2 linked regions of the Caulobacter sp. FWC2 genome follow. The main gene of each other region encodes a partner of the protein of the gene in region 2 in a complex. Links are inferred from orthologs where the notes say so. Each region holds a gene or a part of one and is shown on either strand. Other genes may lie near its edges.

Region 1 (3,073 bases), 2.0 Mb from region 2 along the record:
CTTCCGCGCGCCTTTCGACCTGCCGCCGTTCGCGCTGTACCGCTCGCTGCGCCGGACCAACCCGTCGCCGTTCCTATTCTTCCTGAACCTGGACGGCTTCAATCTGGTCGGCTCCAGCCCCGAGATCCTGGTCCGCCTGCGCGACAACAAGATCACCATCCGGCCGATCGCTGGCACCCGTCCGCGCGGCGCCACGCCCGAGGAAGACGCGGCGCTGGAAGCCGAACTGCTGGCCGATCCCAAGGAGCGCGCCGAGCACCTGATGCTGCTGGACCTGGGCCGCAACGACGTGGGTCGCGTGGCCATGCTGAACCACCAGGGCCGAAATGCGCCCGCTGAGCGTCCCAAGGGCCCGAACGTCCGCGTGACCGAGAGCTTCAAGATCGAGCGCTACAGCCACGTCATGCACATTGTCTCGAACGTCGAGGGCACCGCGCCGGACGGCGTCGATCCGGTCGACGTTCTGATGGCCGCCCTGCCCGCCGGCACGCTGTCGGGCGCGCCCAAGGTGCGGGCCATGGAGATCATCGACGAGCTCGAGGTCGAAAAGCGCGGCATCGGCTATGCCGGCGCGGTCGGCTATTTCGGCGCCGACGGCTCGGTCGACACCTGCATCGTGCTGCGCACGGCGCTGGTCAAGGACGGCATGATGTACGTGCAAGCCGGCGGCGGCATCGTCGCCGACAGCGATCCGGACGCCGAATACGACGAGACCCTGCACAAGTCCCGGGCCCTCAAGCGCGCGGCCGAGGAAGCCTGGCGATTCAGCTGAGCCTTAGGGCTGATTTATTTCCCTACGGACCGCCGAGCCGGTCGTCCGGAAGGTGCTGCGTGACCGCCGGCGGCGCCAGCACCATCACCGTGGCGAAGGCCAGCGCGCAGATCGCGGCGAAAGCCGCGGCGGCCAGAACCGGCCCCATCTTCTGGATACGGTTCTTGCGCCGCAGCAGAGCGCGGACATAGGCGACGGCGACGGGGTCCAGGGCGGAATCACGCGGGTCCATGGCCTCCATAGTGCCTAGCTCCGCGAAGACTGTAACCGTTCCTAACAAGGGCGCGCGAAATTGCCGCTACACATCGGCTCCTCCCGCGCTAGAACCGACCTCCGAAAGGCGGCGTCATGATCCTCGTCATCGATAACTACGACAGCTTCACCTACAACCTCGTCCACTATCTGAATGAGTTGGGGGCAGAGACGGTCGTCTACCGCAACGACGCGCTGACCGTGCAGGAGGCCTTGGGCCTAGCGCCGGCCGCTGTGCTGCTGTCTCCCGGCCCCAAGGCCCCGGACCAGGCCGGAATCTGCCTGCCGCTGCTGCGCGCCGCGCCTGAAGATTTGCCGATTCTGGGCGTGTGCCTGGGCCACCAGGCCATCGGACAGGCCTATGGCGGCGAGGTGATCCGCGCCAAGGCCGTGATGCATGGCAAGGTCAGTAAGGTCCGCCACGAGGACAAGGGCATCTTCAAGGGCCTGCCCAACCCCTTCACCGCCACGCGCTACCACTCGCTGGCCGTTCGCCGCGAAGACCTGCCGCCGGAGCTGGAAGTCACCGCCTGGACCGACGACGGCGAGATCATGGGCGTGCAGCACAGGACCCGCCCAGTGTTCGGCGTCCAGTTCCACCCGGAATCGATCGCCACCGAGGGCGGTCACCAGATGCTGGCCAACTTCATGGACCTGTCGGGCGTCAAGCGCGACGCGGCGGTCTGGGTCTAGGGCCGCCAGCATGTCCGACGCTTTCAAGCCGCTGCTGGCCAAGCTGGCCGACGGCCAGACCCTGGACGACGCCGACGCAGAGATCTTCTTCGCGGCCTGCCTGCGCGGCGAGCCGACCCCGGCCCAGGTCGCGGCCGCCGTCACCGCCATGCGCCTGCGCGGCGAAACGGTGGGCGAGATCGCCGCCTGCGCCCGCGCCATGCGCCGCGCCGCCGTCCAGCTGGAGCATCCCTACGAGGTCATCGACGTCTGCGGCACCGGCGGCGACGGCCTGCACACGCTGAACATCTCCACCGCCGTCGGCTTCGTGGCCGCCGGAGGGGGCTTGAAGGTCGCCAAGCACGGCAACCGCGCCATCACCTCGAAGTCCGGCACGGCCGACGTCCTGACCGCCCTGGGCGTCAATATCGACGCCACGCGCGAGCAGCAGCGGCGCGCCCTGGACGAGGCCGGAATCTGCTTCCTGTTCGCCCAGGCCCATCACGGCGCCATGAAGCACGTCTCGCCGATCCGCCAACAGCTGGGCTTCCGCACCATCTTCAACCTGCTGGGCCCGCTGACCAATCCGGCCGGCGCCAGGCGACAGGTGGTCGGCGTCTCGGCCCCGCGCTTCGTCGAGCCGATCGCCAAGGCTCTGGGCGCGCTGGGCGCCGAGCGCGCCTGGTCGGTGCACGGCTCGGGCATGGACGAGCTGACCACCACGGGCGAGACCGAGGTCGCAGAATGGCGCGACGGCCGCATCCATCTGTTCAAGATCACGCCCGAGGCGGTTGGTCTGCCGCGCGCCTCGCTGTCGGACATCACCGGCGGCGATCCTGACTTCAACGCCGCCGCCCTGACCCGCCTGTTCGACGGCGAAAAGGGCGCCTATCGCGACATCGTGCTGCTGAACGCCGCCGCCGCCTTTCTGGTCGCCGACAAGGTCGAGACCCTGGTCGAGGGCATCGCACTGGCCGCCGACGTCATCGACGAAGGCCGCGCCAAGGCGGCTCTCGCCGACCTGGTGGCCGCAACCAACACGGAAGCCGCCGCATGACCGACATCCTCGCCAAGATCGCCGCCTACAAGCGCGACGAGGTCACCGACCGCAAGCGTCGGCGGACCCAGGCCGCCCTGGACTCCGCGGCCCGCAACGCCTCGTCGCCGCGCGGCTTCAAGCGCGCGCTCGCCCAAGGCCACGCGCCCGGCAAGCTGTCGCTGATCGCCGAGATCAAGAAGGCATCGCCCTCCAAGGGCCTGATCCGCGCCGACTTCGATCCGCCGGCCCTGGCCCGAAGTTACGAGGCCGGCGGCGCGGCGTGCCTGTCGGTGCTGACCGACGGTCCCAGCTTCCAGGGCGCCGACGCCTATCTGATT
Region 2 (3,311 bases):
CGGCGACCTGGTGGCCCAGGGCACCCAGACCGGTCCGTTGAAGATGACCGACATCTTCAACATCGGGAACCTGATCATGGCCCCCTACCCGACGGCCTCGCTTAAGATGTGCGTCTACAGCGTCATCTCCGACGCGACCGGCAAGGACACGGTCGACTGGGTCCAGACCAATCCGGCCGGCGTCGGCATGACCAATTGCCCGGCCAAGAACGCCATCGTCACCAATATCGACGTCGGCGTGCTGCCGGCCAGCCAGAGCGTCATCGTCGCGCGCGCCAGCTACGACTACACCTCGCCGATCAAGCTGGTCATGCCCACCACCATGACCTTCAAGCGCAGCTACTATCTGCGTCCGCGCCGAACCGACTCGGTCTCCTGGGTCAGCACACTGTAGCGAACCGCTCGACCTGCAGGTTGGGCGCGAAGACACGGTCACCCAGCCGCGAGAGCGGGCGCACGCCGATCAGGCTGTTGGTCAGGAAAACCGCCTCGGCCCGGTCCAGCGCCTCGATCCCGACGGCGACCTCCTCCACAGCCTCCAGCGCCATCACACGCGCCCGGGTGATCCCGGCCAGCACGCCGCAGTCCAGGCGCGGGGTGAACAGACGCCCGTCTTCTATCCAGAACAGGTTGGCCGCCCCGGCGCAGGCGATCTCGCCGCGATTGTTCAGCATCACCGCCTCGTCGGCGCCGGCGGCCTTGGCCTCGGCCCGGGCCAGGACATTGTCGAGATAGCTCAAGGTCTTCAGGCGCGAGGCGGGCGAGCCCTCGTTGCGGCGCGTGGCGGCGACGATGGCGCTGGCCGGCGCAGCGGGCGGCGTCGAGGGCGCGGCCGCGGCGAACAGGCGCGGCAGCGGCGCGGCCGGGCGATCCAGCCCCCGGCCGCCAGAACCGGCGGTCAGGGTCAGCCGCACGGCGAACCGGCCAGCGGCCGGAGCCGCCTCGCGAACACACCGCTCAGCCTCGTCGCGGTCGAACGGCAGGCCCAGCACGGCGCAGCCGGCGGCCATGCGGTCGAGATGGGCGGCCGGATGCAGCAGCGCGCCGTTAAGAGCCAGCATTGTCTCGAACAGGCCATCGCCCAGCAGCAGACCGCGATCATCTAGAGGCAGGGCGTTTTGGGGGATCATTCCGTCAGGGCCCTCTTCAACGCGGCGATCTTGGCCTCGGTCTCCAGGCGCTCGCCGCGCGGGTCGCTGTCGGCGACGATCCCCGCCCCCGCGCGCGCCTCCAGGGTCCAGCCTCCGCCGTCCTCGACCAGGCCGACCGTACGGATCAGCACGCTGGAGTCGAACGCCCCGTCGAAGCCGGCCCAGAACAGGCTCCCGCAATAGGGTCCGCGCGGCGGCTCCAGGCCGGCGATGACCTTCATCGCCTGGACCTTGGGCGCCCCGGTGATCGAGCCCGGCGGGAAGCTGGCGCGCAGCAGGTCGGCGACCGTGCGTCCGCCGGCCAGCTGGCCGGTCACCGTCGAGACCAGATGGTGCACGTTGGCGAAGCTTTCGACCTTGAACAGCTCCGGCGCGCGGACGCTGCCTGGCGGGCTGACCCGGGCCAGGTCGTTGCGCATCAGGTCGACGATCATCAGGTTCTCGGCCCGGTCCTTGTCGCTGGCCAGCAGCTCGGCGACCAGGGCCTTGTCTTGGGCGGCGTCGCGGCCACGCGGACGTGTGCCCTTGATCGGCTGGGTCAGGATCGCGCCGTCCGCCCCGACCTTCAGAAAGCGCTCCGGCGAGTTGGAGACCAGCGCCCGGCCCGGCTGGCGCAGATAGGCCGAGAACGGAGCCGGGCTCTGGCTCCGCAGCCGCGTGAACAGGTCGAACGGATCGGCGCCGGCGGCGAGCAGTCCGGTCCAGGCGCGGGCGATATTGGCCTGGAAGATCTCGCCGGAGAGCACGCGCGAAACCACCTCGGCCACAGCGGCCTCATAGGCGTCGCCGTCGGAGGCGGTGAGGTCGGGGCACAGCGGCCCTTCGAACGGCGGACGATCGGCCGACGCGTCCAGCCAGGCCAGGGCCTCACGGGCGCGGGCGCGCGCCTCGGCGTCCGTCTCGCCCCGGCCGACGGCGACGACCTGCCGGGCGTGATGATCGAAGGCCAGCAGGGCCGGATAGCGGGCGCAGCTCAGGTCCGGCCAGGCGGAGCGGGAAAGGCCCAGGCGCTCAACGCGGTCGCCCAGTTCGTAGGACGCCAGGCCGACGACGCCGCCCTGGAACGGCGGGCCGTCAGGGTCGCTCGGCTGGCGGGGACCGGTCAGGTCGGCGAGCGCCGCGAACGGGTCGGCGGCGTCTTTGGCGGTAAGCTCGAAGGTCGCGTCGGGCTGGCGCAGCAGATACGACCACCGCCCCGCTCCGCCCGTGATCAGCGCACAGGCGTATGGCTCATCCCGGAACGGGGCCAGCGCCCACACCGGCTCGCGCCAGGGGGCGGTGATGAGGGCGACGCGGCGCATGGAGGCGGTTTAGCGGCGCCGCGCAGCGCTGGCCAGATGCTCCCCCACATCGTGGGGGAGCCCCCTACTCCCGCTCCCCGCCCTTCACCGTGAACAGCCCGACCAGCCCCAGGGCCAGCAGCCCGGCGATCGGGATGAAGCCCGCCACCTGGCTGGCGAACACCTTGGTCGCCAGGGCCACCAGCAGCGAGCCCAGCCACATGGTCGCCGTGCCCGACAGCGAGAACAGTCCGAAGAAGGCGGCCATGCGGTCCGGCGGGGCCAGGCGCACCAGCAGGGTGCGGCTCGAGGCGTACTGGGCGGTGACGAAGACCGCGATCAACAGGCCCAGGGCCAGATAGATGATCTCCGGCAGGGTGCGGAACAGCGGACCGTTCCACACGGCCGGATGGGTCGCCGCGTCCCAGGTCCAGAAGTACAGGATCTTCTCGCGGCCCATGCCCAGGGTGCCCAGCAGCACCAGGATGCAGATGCCGACCTCGACCTGGATCGCCCGCCGGGGACCCAGGGTCCTGTCCAGCCACGGCGCGATCAGGCCGCCCAGCACGCCGAAGATCGACAGCGAGATGCCGTAGGCCAGCATCTCCAGCTCGCCCCATTTCATCAGCCCGGCCGCGAACAGGCCGCCGAAGATCAGCAGGGCGGTCATGCCGTCGCAATAGAGCATCCGCGCGCCCAGGAACTTGGCGACGTCGGCATGGCCCTTGAGGTTGCCGAAGGTGTCGAGGATCAGCTTGATCCCCTCCTTGATGGCGGCGAGCAGCGAGACGCCGGTGCGCGGGGCGTCGCGGGTCCACAGGAAGAACGGGATCGCGCCCAGCAACATGACCGCCGCCGACAGCGGGCCGACGATGCGGCT

The links.
Region 1: the proteins of pabB (region 2) and CSW62_RS10890 are in contact, whole or in part, in a solved structure (PDB 8RP0), measured with the Escherichia coli proteins. The link is inferred for Caulobacter sp. FWC2 from one-to-one orthologs.

Annotation. Positions count from the first base shown.
Region 1 is NZ_PEBF01000001.1:2,270,404-2,273,476, reverse strand. Bases 157-2,918 are described here. They hold CSW62_RS10890 (aminodeoxychorismate/anthranilate synthase component II), read left to right. Parts: upstream 157-1,120; coding sequence 1,121-1,717; downstream 1,718-2,918. Other genes in these bases: trpC (indole-3-glycerol phosphate synthase TrpC), read left to right, coding at 2,750-2,918; trpD (anthranilate phosphoribosyltransferase), read left to right, coding at 1,728-2,753; CSW62_RS26575 (hypothetical protein), read right to left, coding at 795-1,004; trpE (anthranilate synthase component I), read left to right, coding at 157-772. Also shown: more of trpE, read left to right, coding at 1-156; more of trpC, read left to right, coding at 2,919-3,073. UniProt on the Escherichia coli protein: Part of a heterodimeric complex that catalyzes the two-step biosynthesis of 4-amino-4-deoxychorismate (ADC), a precursor of p-aminobenzoate (PABA) and tetrahydrofolate.
Region 2 is NZ_PEBF01000001.1:4,266,109-4,269,419, forward strand. What follows is about bases 290-3,289. They hold pabB (aminodeoxychorismate synthase, component I), read right to left. Parts: upstream 2,453-3,289; coding sequence 1,127-2,452; downstream 290-1,126. Other genes in these bases: CSW62_RS20230 (TadE/TadG family type IV pilus assembly protein), read left to right, coding at 290-394; CSW62_RS20235 (aminotransferase class IV), read right to left, coding at 381-1,130; CSW62_RS20245 (MFS transporter), read right to left, coding at 2,517-3,289. In the rest of the region: more of CSW62_RS20230, read left to right, coding at 1-289; more of CSW62_RS20245, read right to left, coding at 3,290-3,311. UniProt on the Escherichia coli protein: Part of a heterodimeric complex that catalyzes the two-step biosynthesis of 4-amino-4-deoxychorismate (ADC), a precursor of p-aminobenzoate (PABA) and tetrahydrofolate.